One region of the Paenarthrobacter sp. 10N417 genome, then DNA from elsewhere that is predicted to be linked to it. Evidence: riboswitches for the same ligand, from Rfam matches in the RefSeq annotation. Region 1 holds a riboswitch; each other region holds the start of a gene.
The links. Region 1 has a riboswitch for cyclic di-AMP ahead of AC1DCM_RS08635 (NlpC/P60 family protein). Riboswitches for the same ligand answer to the same signal wherever they lie in the genome.
Positions count from the first base shown of each region.

Region 2: linked by a shared signal. The riboswitch ahead of AC1DCM_RS13875 (hypothetical protein) and the one ahead of AC1DCM_RS08635 (NlpC/P60 family protein) in region 1 are both predicted to bind cyclic di-AMP.
Region 3: linked by a shared signal. The riboswitch ahead of AC1DCM_RS09375 (M23 family metallopeptidase) and the one ahead of AC1DCM_RS08635 (NlpC/P60 family protein) in region 1 are both predicted to bind cyclic di-AMP.

Region 1 covers NZ_JBFTIL010000005.1:236,120-240,326, forward strand. Annotated here, with positions in the region: gene AC1DCM_RS08625 (NCS2 family permease) at 8-1,450, opposite strand; gene AC1DCM_RS08630 (copper resistance CopC family protein) at 1,564-2,187, shown strand; cyclic di-AMP (ydaO/yuaA leader) riboswitch at 2,362-2,530, shown strand; gene AC1DCM_RS08635 (NlpC/P60 family protein) at 2,534-3,304, shown strand; gene AC1DCM_RS08640 (FAD-binding protein) at 3,392-4,084, opposite strand.
Region 2 covers NZ_JBFTIL010000010.1:18,515-22,721, reverse strand. Annotated here, with positions in the region: gene AC1DCM_RS13890 (alpha/beta fold hydrolase) at 1-535, shown strand, start outside; gene AC1DCM_RS13885 (DUF6480 family protein) at 684-959, shown strand; gene AC1DCM_RS13880 (ATP-dependent DNA ligase) at 1,065-2,132, opposite strand; cyclic di-AMP (ydaO/yuaA leader) riboswitch at 2,543-2,693, shown strand; gene AC1DCM_RS13875 (hypothetical protein) at 2,696-4,075, shown strand.
Region 3 covers NZ_JBFTIL010000006.1:95,372-99,578, forward strand. Annotated here, with positions in the region: gene serC (phosphoserine transaminase) at 1-1,068, opposite strand, end outside; gene AC1DCM_RS09370 (iron-dependent transcriptional repressor DtxR) at 1,373-2,068, shown strand; cyclic di-AMP (ydaO/yuaA leader) riboswitch at 2,253-2,482, shown strand; gene AC1DCM_RS09375 (M23 family metallopeptidase) at 2,489-3,319, shown strand; cyclic di-AMP (ydaO/yuaA leader) riboswitch at 3,464-3,627, shown strand; gene AC1DCM_RS09380 (C40 family peptidase) at 3,632-4,207, shown strand, end outside.

The DNA of each region.
Region 1 (4,207 bases):
GACAACGCTACTTGACGCCCAACAACTCCTCCACAGTTCCGATGCCGAAGAACAGCAGGAAGGCGGCTGCCACTGCCCACATCAAGGGGTGGACTTCACGTGCACGGCCCTGGAAAGTGCGGATCAGGACGTAGGAGATGAAGCCTGCGCCGAGGCCATTGGCAATGGAGTACGTGAACGGCATGAGTGCGATGGTCAGGAACGCGGGAATGCCAACGCCCCAGTCCTGCCAGTCGATCTTGCCAACCTGGGACACCATCATGAAGCCCACAACCACCAGCGCAGGTGCAACGGCTTCGAACGGGACCAGGTTGATGAGCGGCGTGAAGAACATGGCCACCAGGAAGAGCAGGCCCGTGACAATGGAGGCCAGACCGGTGCGGGCACCTTCGCCAATGCCCGCGCCCGACTCAACGAAGATCTGGTTGGACGAAACGGACGCGCCGCCACCAACGATTGCGCCCAGGGCATCAACCTGCAGGACGCGGTCCACGTTGGGAATGTTGCCGTGCTCGTCCACGGTTCCGGCCTCGTTGGCCAGGCCCACCATGGTGCCCATGGCGTCGAAGAAGATGCTGAGGAGGATCACGAACGCCAACAGCGCAGCAGCCACAAATCCGAGGTGTTCAAAGGCCCCAAAGGGGTTGGCTTTGCCGATCAGGGAGAGGTCCGGAGCGCCCCATTCGGAAAGTGTGGGGGCCACCAGGGACCAGCCACGCGGGTTGACGTTTTTCCCGTCGAAGCTGGGACCAATGTGGAGCGTGAACTCGAGGATGGCGGCCAGGGCGGTAGACACCACGATGCCGATCAGGATTGCGCCGCGGACCTTGCGCACTACCAACGCGATGGTCAGGATCAGGCCGACGGCGAACACCAACGTCGGCCAACCCATCAACTTGCCCTCCACACCCAGGCCGAGCGGGACAGTGGTGCCTGCGGCATCCGGAATTCGCCGGACAAAGCCGGCGTTCACAAGGCCGATCAAGGCGATGAAGAGGCCAATGCCCACTACGATTGCCGTCTTAAGGGCTTCCGGGACGGCCCTGAAAACGGCCGTGCGGAATCCGGTGAGTACCAGGATGAGCATGGTGACACCCGAAAGCACCACCAGCCCCATCATGTCCGGCCACGTCAGCCCGGGGTGGGAGGCAACGGTCACGGCCACGAACGCGTTCACTCCCAGCCCGGTTGCCACCGCGAAGGGGTGCTTGGCCCAGGCGCCCATGAGGATGGTCAGGATGCCCGCCACGAATGCAGTCGTTGCCGCTACGGCCGTGAAGCCAAGAGATGCTCCGCTCGAGTCTGCCCCGGAGAGGATCAGCGGATTCAGCACCACGATGTAGCTCATGGCGAAGAAGGTCGCGAAGCCGCCACGTATTTCCCGCGAGTAGGTGGACCGGCGCTCGGAGATTTTGAAGTAGCGGTCGATTGCAGAACCTTGTTTCAGCATGAAGGTCTCCGGGGATCGGGGGAGTTTGCTCTCAAATCCTATGCCCGCCGATGCGGGGTGCCGGGACGATTCGCCTAGTCTGTAAGGAAGCCAACACTAGGAGAAACCGCCCCATGCGTACCATCCGCCCGCTTCTGGCCGCCGTCGTAGCCGCTATTGCGTTCGCTTCCGCGTTGCTGCTGGGCGCCGCTCCGGCCTCCGCGCACGACGTCGCCGAATCAACAACTCCGGCCAACGGTGCGCGGGTAGCTGAAGTGCCGGCGTCGGTGTCGATCACGTTCAACAACCGGCCACTGGCCATCGGTTCGGGCGTAACTGTCACCGCTGGGGGCGAAAACTGGGCAGATGGCGCAGTGGAGATCATCGACAACATGGCTGTCCAGAAGCTGCGTCCGGGCGCTCCGGCTGGCGAATACACGGTGGTGTGGCGCGTGGTCAGTTCAGACTCCCACCCGATTGAGGGAACCTTCAAGTTCACTGTTTCCGGAACAAGCACGACGACGGCGAGCGGCTCAGCAGGCGCCTCCCCATCGGCTTCGGCGGCTGTTCCGACGGCGGGGACGGCAGCGCCCGGTACCGAAAATAGTGAGCCCGCTCCGGCAGTTTCCCAACCCTTCCCCTGGAGCATTGTTGGCCTCGCCGTCGTGGCAATCGGTCTCGTGATCTTCCTCGCTGTTACAGCCCGGAAGAAGCTGGCGGCTCCGAACGAGCCGGATGACGAAAATTCCGCGGAATAACGGGGTTTTCTACATACTTGCGAAGATCTCGAAACGGTCACTGCGACACGCCAAAAACGAACTGCTCGTTACGTAAATGTGACTTTGAAGTGATCTTCCCGTACGGTTGTACTTGTGCCTGTTCCACGTAACGGGCATTTCCGGGCTGATTGCCTAGCTCTGCCACAGTCCGGAATCCGTTCGCAGACAAACCTACGGCAGAGACGGGGAACCCATTTTGGCCCGCTTTCAGAGCGCGCCTTGGGGTGAAGTCACGAAGCTTCCGCTGCACAGCGGGGGATAGTGGCCGGGTGACTCCCATCCGAATCCGACAGCTAACCTCGCAGGCATCGGGAGAGGCTCTTTCATGTCTTCACGCATTCTTCGCGGCCGTCGTAAGGCGGACAGCGTACGTCCTAATCCGTTCATTTCCATCTCCAAGGCTGTTGCCAGCAACGCATCCGGCGCAGGTCGCCAAGCCGCTGTCATCGCAGCAGCTTCAGGCCTCGTCCTGACAGGCTCCATTGCTGCCCACGCAGCAGAGACCCCTGTTCAGCGCGACTCCAGCCCTGCTACGGTCGCCGAGACCGTCACTGAGGGTCCCACCAAGGTTGTTACGGCCGCCTCCACGGCCACGATCAACTTCGAGCGCCCTGCGGTTGCTTCCGTTGCGGCTCCCGTTATTGAAAAGCCGGCACCCGTTGCTCCGGCTCCGGTTGCCAAGCAGGCCCCAGCAGCGGCCACTGTCAAGGCCGCCGCAACTACTACGGCTACCGCTCCGGTGGCAGCCGCGCCTGCTGCTGCGGCTCCGGCTGTTGGTGGCGTCAACGCCGCTATGGTTGCCTCGGCTTACGCCCAGATCGGCATCATGCAGGATTGCACCGCCATGGTGGAACGGGCCCTCGGCTCCGCAGGCATCCCGGTTGGCGACCTCGCACCCATGCAGTTCCTGAACTACGGCAAGGTTGTCAGCGACCCCCAGCCCGGTGACATGATCGTCCAGTCCGGCCACGTAGCCATCTACATCGGCAACGGCCAGGCCATCAGCGGTGGCATCAACGGCAACCAGACGGGCATCCACCCGATCAGCTGGCTCACCGCAACCGGCCCCATCACGTACGTACGCGCTGGCGCCTAAGCTTCACGCTCCAACTCAAAAGGCCGGCGCCTTCGAGGACTAACGTCTTCGGAGGCACCGGCCTTCTGAGTTAACTTTTGTTCGTTTCTAAGCCAGGGCGATGCCCGGCGAAGCTGGTAGAGCCACCTTGGCTGAGATTGCTTGCCCTACTGCCTTGGCTTGCCGGAGTACTTCCTTGGGCGTGGGTGTAATGAGTTCCCCCACGCCTACCAAGTGCATTCCCACGGCACGCATGGCTGCCACGAGGTTCTGGCCTATGGCGATTCCCAAGTCCGTAAGCATTCGGCGCAGTTGGCTCTGGGCGCAGCGCGTCACCACGATGTGGTCGGCCAGAAGAACTCCTGTGGCTGTATGCACGGCCCATTGCCGTGGGGTGGATTCAAGCGGGCCGTAAACGCCCAGCCCAGCCCTCTGGCTGGCCGTGTTCAGGCTTGCTGCGAGTCCATATCCAAGCTGCTGGGACGAGTCGCCGCCCAGGAAGTCCAGACGAACAGCGCGTGTGGTGGTGCGGACATCCAGGTGATGGCTTGCGGCGTAGTTGCGCAAGTGGCGCAGGATCTCGTTGCGTTCCTGCATTGCCGCGGGGTCCGCTGCGTCGCAGCGCTGGAGCATTCCCGTATGGACCGATGGTCCGGTGGTGGACAAAGTACCAAAGCCATCCAGCACGATGGAACCTACGCCATAGCGGCTGAGCTCGCTGGCAACAGCCAAACCGGACAGGCCGGTACCGATCACCACGGTGGTAGTCCGTTCCGTGACGGAATCAGGAGTGAGTGACACTGCTTGGGTTCCTCCTTGACGTGTGTGCCTTTCGGCAGCGCGTGGGATCGCGTCCGTGTTCCCCAAGCGGCCGCAAATAAATGGCCGGATTGTGTCCTGGGACACTTTTGCCGGCCATTCGGT
Region 2 (4,207 bases), on a different contig from region 1:
GGACTATGGCGCATTCATTGCTGAGGCACTTAAGGCGTGCGGCATCGATTCGTACATTCTGGTGGGGCATTCCATGGGCGTGCAGTTCGCTATCGAAGCGGCCCTCCACGAGCCCGAATGCGCTCAGCAGCTGGCGCTCATGGGCCCTGTGGTGGACTCCCGGCACAAGAACGTGGCCCGGCAGTCGCTGGCCCTGTTCCTGGATGGCCTACTCCGCGAAAGCCCATCGTCCAACTGGATTGTGGTCACGGACTACCTGCAATGTGGGCCGCGCTGGTACCTCACGGAGCTGCCCGTGATGATGAAGTACCCGACGGAGAAGCAGCTGGCCAAAGTCCGAACTCCCGTGCTGGTGCTCCGAGGGAGCCGCGATCACGTCGCGGGGCCGGACTGGGCTCTTCGCCTCTCGCGGGCAATTCCTCAAGGGCGGCTGGTGGAGATCCCGGGCGTGGGCCATGTTGCACAGCACATGCGCCCCAAGGCCGTGGCGGACGCTATCAGGAGCTTTGTCGCGGCGACATCCCGGCAGAGTTAGGTGTCCCGCAAGAGTTAGGCGTCCCGCCGGAGTCATGCACTAGTGCACGACGGCGAATCCCGGCATGGGTGCCCCTTGTTGGGTTTGCGATCTGGAGACTAGGCTGGCCGGGCAAGCACTATAGTAAGTTTGCTTAGGAAGGGCGACCATGACCAGCTATGACCCAGAGGACGATCCCCGGACCTTCGGCGCCTCGGGCGCAGCCGAGCCGGACGACACCGCGGGCGACACTGCCGGCGATCCGGATGATGTCCACACCGACCCAGACATGCGCCAGGACGAAGAGGACGATCCCGCAGCTTCCGCCAACCCCGACCCCCTGGATGGCAACGTCACAGGACTTGAGCCTGGGGGCGGCGTACCCCCGGGCGAAACCCCGCCTGCAGAGGACAGCATGAGCAGCGACCAGGGGCACGAAGAGTAGGTCGTCGCCAAGCCGCTGTTACGTTGTTGGGCAACAACGTATTAGCGGCTCAACGACTTAACAGCGGTCCAACAACGGAGAACCACAACCGAGGACCAACCAAGGCTACGGCAGTCTCAGGATCTCCCCGAGGTCGTAATCAGCAGGCTCTTCGAGTTGCGAGTAAGTGCAGCTCTCCGGAGTCCGGTCCGGCCGCCACCGACGAAACTGGGTGGTGTGCCGGAACCGCTCGCCCTCCATGTAGTCGTAGGCAACCTCAATGACGAGTTCCGGCCGGAGGGGAACAAAGGAGAAGTCCTTACCGGCGCTCCACCGGCTCTGTGCGCCCGGCATTCGAGAACCTGTAGCTGCCGCGTCTCCTTGATCGGCCCACTGGCCCCAAGGATGTTCGCTGAATTCCGTCTGATACGGCTCAAGTTCGGCCACCAGGCTTTCGCGCTTGGCCATGGGAAATGAAGCCACCACCCCCACGTGCTGCAGCTGGCCGGCGTCGTTATATAGCCCGAGCAGCATCGACCCCACAACCTTTCCCGTTTTGTGCCACCGGAATCCAGCCACCACACAGTCCGCGGTCCGTTTATGCTTGGTCTTGAACATGACGCGCTTATTCGGCTGGTACGTCCCCCCGAGCGGTTTGGAAAGTATGCCGTCAAGCCCAGCACCTTCCAGCTGCACGAACCACTCCTGCGCTTGATCAAGTTCTGTCACGGCAGGCGTTACGTACACGGGCGCCTCAGCCTTGGCCATTGCCTTCTCCAAGGCGGCTCGACGCTCCGAAAACGGCTTGTCCATGAGGTTCTCCCCGCCCAGGGCAAGGATGTCGAATCCAATGAAGGAGGACGGTGTCTTTTCGGCAAGCATCCGCACACGGCTATCGGCAGGATGGATGCGCTGCTGAAGGCCCTCGAAATCGAGCCTGTTGTCAGCTATGAGGACGATCTCGCCGTCGATCACGCATTTGTCCGGGAGGTTCTTCTGAAGGGCTTCCACCAACTCGGGAAAGTACCGCGTCATGGGACGTTCGTTGCGGCTGCCCAGGATGATCTCGTCACCATCTTTGAAAACGATGGTCCTGAACCCGTCCCACTTGGGCTCAAAATGGCCCACATCAGGGATCGACGGAACGGACTTGGCAAGCATGGGCGAAATGGGCGGCATCACTGGGAGGTCCATACGACTATGTTCTACCTGCCAGCCGCGGCGGAAGCTAGTCTTGGGCGATGGATATCTTGGCCGTTCTAGTGGCTGTACTGGCAGCACCTGCCTTCATTGCGGCCCTTTGGTTCTGGGTCTCGCGACAGAACAGCAAGGGGAAAGTCCGGCGCGGCGCCGCGGGTGGGATCCTGGGCGTGGCGGACGAAATTTTCCGACCCGAGACCCATTACGCACACCAAGTCCAAAGGATCCAGCAAGAGCTGCCAGCCCCGGCTCCGGCCCCGGAGCCTAAGTCCTAGCGGACCTTCGCGCTGGAAGGCGTCCCGCCCGTTACATTAATGTGACTTTACTATGGCGCTCATGTACGGTCTAAGAGCGACCCGTATCTCCGCTGGGCCGCTTCCGGGTTGACGCCGAGCTCTGCCGCAAACCGGGATCCGCCAGACTAGCGGCAGAGACGGGGGACCCAGAGTTCCCGGGCCTGATTTTCCATAGGCCCTTGGGGTGAAGCCGCCATGTGCGGCCGGACGGCCTCGTCCGAACCCGACAGCTAACCTCGCAGGCGTTGAGAGGCAACCACCATGTCCCCAACCATGGATCAGCCGCGCCGCGCCCAAATAGCGCGCGAGCGTACCCAACCAACCGGACGCCGTCGGGCCCAACCCAGCGGATCCTCCACCAGCACGCCGGAAGCAGAAACAGGTTCTACAAGCACGACGCCGGAACCCGCCACTGCTTCTGTTCCCACCTCTGCGGCGCCCACCACGCGCGCAGCCGCTCGCGCGGCAGAGCGTGAACGGGCAGCCCAAGCTGTAATCGCTCCTCAAACAGCTCCGGCAGAAACTGCCCCAGTAGACTCCGCTGCTCTGGAGCCGGCTACGGCTGCGATTCCAACAGTTCTGGCGCCCACGCCGGTCGCTCCCGAACCGGCTGCAGATCCCGAGCCCGCCACCGCTGCCATCCCGATGGTGGCTGCTGCTGCACCCACCCCCGCCGCGCACGAACCCGAGCCCGCCACCGCTGCCATCCCGATAGTGCAGGCGCCCACGCCCGGCCCTGGGGATCCGGTCACAGCTGAAATTCCGACCGTTGCCACCCCTCTTCCCACGCCTGCGGCTCCGGCATTTCCTGCTTCGCCGGCACAGGCGAAGAGCCCTGCCCAGCTCGCGGCAGCCGCCACCGCGGCAGCTGGTCTCGCAAGCCGGAAAGCCCTTCGTGCCCAAGCATCCGGGAGCGGGACAGCCCCTTCCGCGACAACGGTTGCCGAGTCCCCGACGGGCGTTGTCCCCACGTTTGGAGCGTCGTCCTTCAGCCACGAACCACATGCAGTCCTCACCAAGGCCGCCTCGGTCAAGACAATGGGCCAGCGCATGGCAGTCGTCGCTGGGGCATTGGGCCTGGTATTGACCGTTGGCACCATGAGCCGGGCCTTCGAGCTTCCCTTCTTCGGGCAGGAAACACCGGCTCAGGAAGCCAGTGACGCAAAGACGGGTGGCGACAGCAGGCAGTCAACCTCGGCCACCCCCGCACCCAGCTCGTCCAGCTCTACTGCATCAGCGTCGTCGGCGACCAGCGAGGCCGGACAGCCGGCAACTGTTGCAACGCAGTCGTCAGAAGAGGCACCCGCTCAGGGGTCGTCGTCGTCACTTCCGACTCCGCAAGTTTCACTCGCGGATCCCGTTTGGGTCCCTTCGTCGGCCCCGTCGGCTGTTGTTCCTGTGCCGGGCGTGACAACTCCTGTCCCAACCCAGCCGGCCCCGAGCCCGGTTCCGTCGGACACGGTTACCACCCCACCCGCCACAACGACGCCCAGCCCCACGGTTACTCCGACGCCTACTCCAACCCAGACTCAGGCACCGAAGCCAAAGCCAACCGGAAATCCAAATGCCACCACGCCGTCAAGTGGTTCAGCCTTGGACCTGGACGGCATACTTGACGGCGCCACAGGGATCTTGAAGTGAGCACACAACTTCCCAGGACCAGCAAGCACGTCGGATGGCACGGCCGGTACTGCAGCAGCAGCCGCACTGCCACCTTCCGCAATCGGATGGGCCGTTGGAGCTGCCAACGGCTGCGTCGGGCCTAAGGAATCA
Region 3 (4,207 bases), on a different contig from region 1:
TTCGATAGCGACGAAAGTGGCGATGCGGAGCTGGTTTCGCCCAAGCTTGCGGTACGGCTCAGTGTCCACCACGCCGTTGGCCCGCAGGATCTTGGCGATTGCCGCTGCATCGATGGAGTCGTCGAAGTCGATGGTGGCGATCACGTTGGAGCGGTCCTCAGCCTTTGCGACGAACGGTGTGGCGTACTCGGAAGCCTCGGCCCAGGAGTAGATGCGGCTGGCAGAGTCTGCTGTGCGCTTGCTGGCGAAGTCCAGACCACCATTGCTGTTGAGCCACTGCACCTGTGCGTCCAAAGTCACCAGCGTGGACAGCGAAGGTGTGTTGTACGTCTGGTTCAGTTTGGAGTTCTCAATTGCGGTCTGCAGGTCCAGGAAGTCCGGAATCCAGCGGTCGCTGGCCTTGATGCGGGCGGCGCGCTCCAATGCCGCGGGGGAGAACAGGCCGAGCCACAGGCCGCCGTCAGAGGCGAAGTTCTTCTGCGGGGCGAAGTAGTAGACATCCGATTCGGCGACGTCCACGTCCAGCCCGCCGGCGGCTGAGGTAGCGTCCACCAGGACGAGCGATCCGGCGTCGGCGCCCTCTACGCGCTTGACGGGGGCTGCAACACCGGTTGATGTCTCGTTCTGGGGCCAGGCGTAGACGTCAACGCCGGCCTCTGCCTGGGAGGCCGGTCGCGTGCCGGGCTCTGACTTGATGATGGAGGATGCATCGAGGAAGGGGGCTTTGTTGGTGGCCGCGGCAAACTTGGAACCGAACTCACCGAAGGAAAGGTGCTGGGCCTTTTTCTCAACCAGGCCGAAAGCCGCTACGTCCCAGAAAGCCGTGGAGCCGCCGACACCGAGGACAACCTCGTAGCCCTCAGGTGCACGGAAGAACTGGCTGAGTCCTTCGCGCACCGAACCCACCAGGTTCTTGACCGGTGCCTGACGGTGTGACGTGCCGAGTATGGTGGTCGACGCGTCAGACAGGGCCTGGACCTGTTCCGGGCGCACCTTGGACGGTCCCGCGCCGAAGCGTCCGTCCTTGGGCAGCAGGTCGGCGGGAATTGTGATGCTGTTGTCGCTCACGTGTGGCTCCAATGGGTATCGGTTAGAGAGGGGGAGGTGGGCAGGTGGCATCGGCTGCCCCTTCGACTCCCTCATTCTGCCTGACCGGACCCACCGTCAGGAATCTGCGGTTGTCATAGTCCGCCACGTGGAATGCCGGACCACCATGGGCATTGCGACCCAGGGAAAAATTATCCAGAGTAATTCCAAATAAGCTAGGCTTGGGTTGACGTTCCTGAGGTGTCGGTTGCACACCATCCACCTTGGCGGGGACGCGGTACGGTGGAGATTACGCAAGAAATGCGTTCGAGGAGAGCTGAGCTGGATGACGGATCTGATCGATACCACTGAGATGTATCTTCGGACCATTTTGGAGCTTGAAGAAGAGAACATCGTGGCTCTTCGCGCACGCATTGCGGAGCGTCTGCGGCACTCGGGTCCCACGGTTTCCCAGACCATTGGACGCATGGAGCGCGATGGCCTGGTGATTGTGTCCAACGACCGCCACCTGGAACTGACCGAAGTCGGGCGCAAGCGGGCCACCGAAGTCATGCGGAAGCACCGCCTTGCCGAGAGGCTCCTGGCGGACGTCATTGGTCTGGACTGGGCATACGTTCATGACGAAGCGTGTCGCTGGGAACACGTCATGAGTGAACGGGTGGAACGGCGCCTGTATGAGTTGTTGGAGCACCCCACCGAGTCACCGTATGGCAACCCCATCCCGGGTTTGGAGGCGCTTGGCGGCCTCGCCAACCAGCCCCTTGCCCGCTTGGACGTGAACCTGCTGCATGCCATGGACGGGTACGCTGCCGATTCCCGCGTAGTAGTCAGCCGGCTTGCTGAACCCATCCAGGTTGAGCCCGAACTCCTCACCCAGCTCGATGAAGGCGGAATTCGTCCAGGCGCAACTGTCTCCTTGGAACGGGTGGGGGAGTACATCTCCGTCCGCGTTCCCGGTATTGAAGGAGCACTGGAGCTGCCTCCCGAGGTAGCTGCGCACGTCTTCGTCGCTGTCAGCTGACCCTAAGGCGTGTCAGATCTCACTTTGGGGCGGCTGGCGCGCGTGTGACCTGCGGATTCCTGCGACTGGTGATATGGGGGCGTCCACAACACGGTCGTTTGGGAAGATAACGAATTTATTACTGCGGGCTTTAATCACCTATAGTTATCTACTAGCGCCGATACCAAAGCGTTACCTGATCTGGAGCCGAGCTCTGCCAGCAGATCAGGTGTGTCATCAACTACTGGCAGAGGCGGGGGAACCACAAGCGGCTGCCTAAAGAAGCAGCCTTGGGGTGAAGTCCGCAGCAGAAGTGCCTACTAACGCAAGTCCTTCCGGGGATACCTGTGTGCCGTTTGCGCTTCGTGCGGACCGGGTCTTTGAACTCTCTGACCCGAATCCGACAGCTAACTTCGCAGGCTTTCCAGAGAGGAACAGAGTTTGACATCGCAGAACGTCAGGGGCCGTCGCCGCGCGTCCGGCCCCGCTGCTGAGCTGCGGCCAGCCCGCGCCGCAATGGAGATCCGGCCACGCGACACCCCGCGTCAAGTGCGCCGCCGCAAGAGCCCATTGCGCCAGGTAGCCGACTTCGCCGCAGCCAGTGGTGTCGGGCAGAAGGCCGGAGTCGCGCTTGCCGCCACCGGACTTGCCCTGACTGTAGGCCTGCCTGCCACAAGCCCCGTCATGGCCACATCCGAATCCGGCCAGGCCGAGGCGGCCCTCTCCGTACCGGGTGGCAGCCAACCCGAAGTTTCTGCGGCAGCCTCTGCCAAAATCGATTTCAGTCGCGCAGCAGTCGCTACCGCCGCTGATCCTGACGGCAAGCTCAAGCAGTTGCTGAGCGCCCAGTCAGCGGGGAGCATCCAGCGCGCATCCTCACTTGGCACGCTGGGAAGCCCTCTGGACAAGCTGGTCACGGCATCGCCGTTTGGCTACCGCGTCAGCCCCCTTACGGGCGGCACCGGTGACTTCCACCGGGGCCAGGACTTCGTAGCCCAGTGCGGTACTGCCGTTCACGCCGCAGCCGCAGGCAAGGTCACGTTCGCAGGCTGGCATGAGTACGGCGGAGGCAACCGCGTCGTGATTGACCACGGCAACGGCCTCGAGACCACGTACAACCACCTGTCGTCCTTCAACGTCAAGGTGGGCCAGACTGTCAGCCGTGGCGATACTGTCGCGCTGAGCGGCACTACAGGCGCATCTACGGGTTGCCACCTCCACTTCGAGGTCCAGGTAAACGGTGAAGTCGTAGATCCCATGGGCTGGCTCTGAGCCAGTTGATGGTTGTCTATCGCATTCATGACACGCCCGTGACCAGAATGTGACATTCACGAATATCTGTTGTACCGTCTAAAGCGCATCGGCTTTTTAGGGGGCCGATGCACTTGAGTGGATTGCCTAGCTCTGCCACCACTCGAGGTCCGTTCGCAAAAATCGTCTGGCAGGGGCGGGGGAACCAATTTTGGCCTTCGAATCAGAAGGCCTTGGGGTTAAGTCGCAAAAGCTTCCTTGAAGCCGCGCGGCCGGATGACTCCCATCCGAATCCGACAGCTCACCTCGCAGGCATTGGGAGAGGCTACCTTCGTGTCATCACGCACTACCCCTGCGCGCCATCGCGCCGAATTGGTTCGTACGAACCCGTTGAACACCCTTTCCAGGGCTGTCTCAACCAATGCAGGCACCGTAGGCCGCCAAGCCGCCGTTCTGGCTGCAGCCTCGGGACTTGTTCTCAGCGTTGGACTCCCGGCCCAGGCCGCTGACACCGACGTTTCCAAGTCGGAATCCTCCAGCACCCAGCAGTTGGTCGCCACCGCAGTTGTTACCGCTGAGCCCACGGCAACCGTTTCCTTCGAAAGCCCCGTTGTGGCTACCAAGGAAGCCCCCAAGGTTCAGCGCGCCTCCCAGCGCACGCAGGCAGCCGAAGGCCAGACGGGCGACACCCTCGCTGCCCTGTCCTCCACGGCCAAGGATGCCGCATCCAGCGCGGCAGCTTCCGGGCTCGCAGCAATTGCCTACACCGGCATTGGCCACCCCTATGTCTGGGGCGGCACTTCCCCCAACGGCTGGGACTGCTCTGGATTTGCCCAGTGGGTCTACGCCCAGGCCGGCATCAGCATCCCCCGGGTCAATGCCTGGACGGCCATGAAGCCCACCAGCACG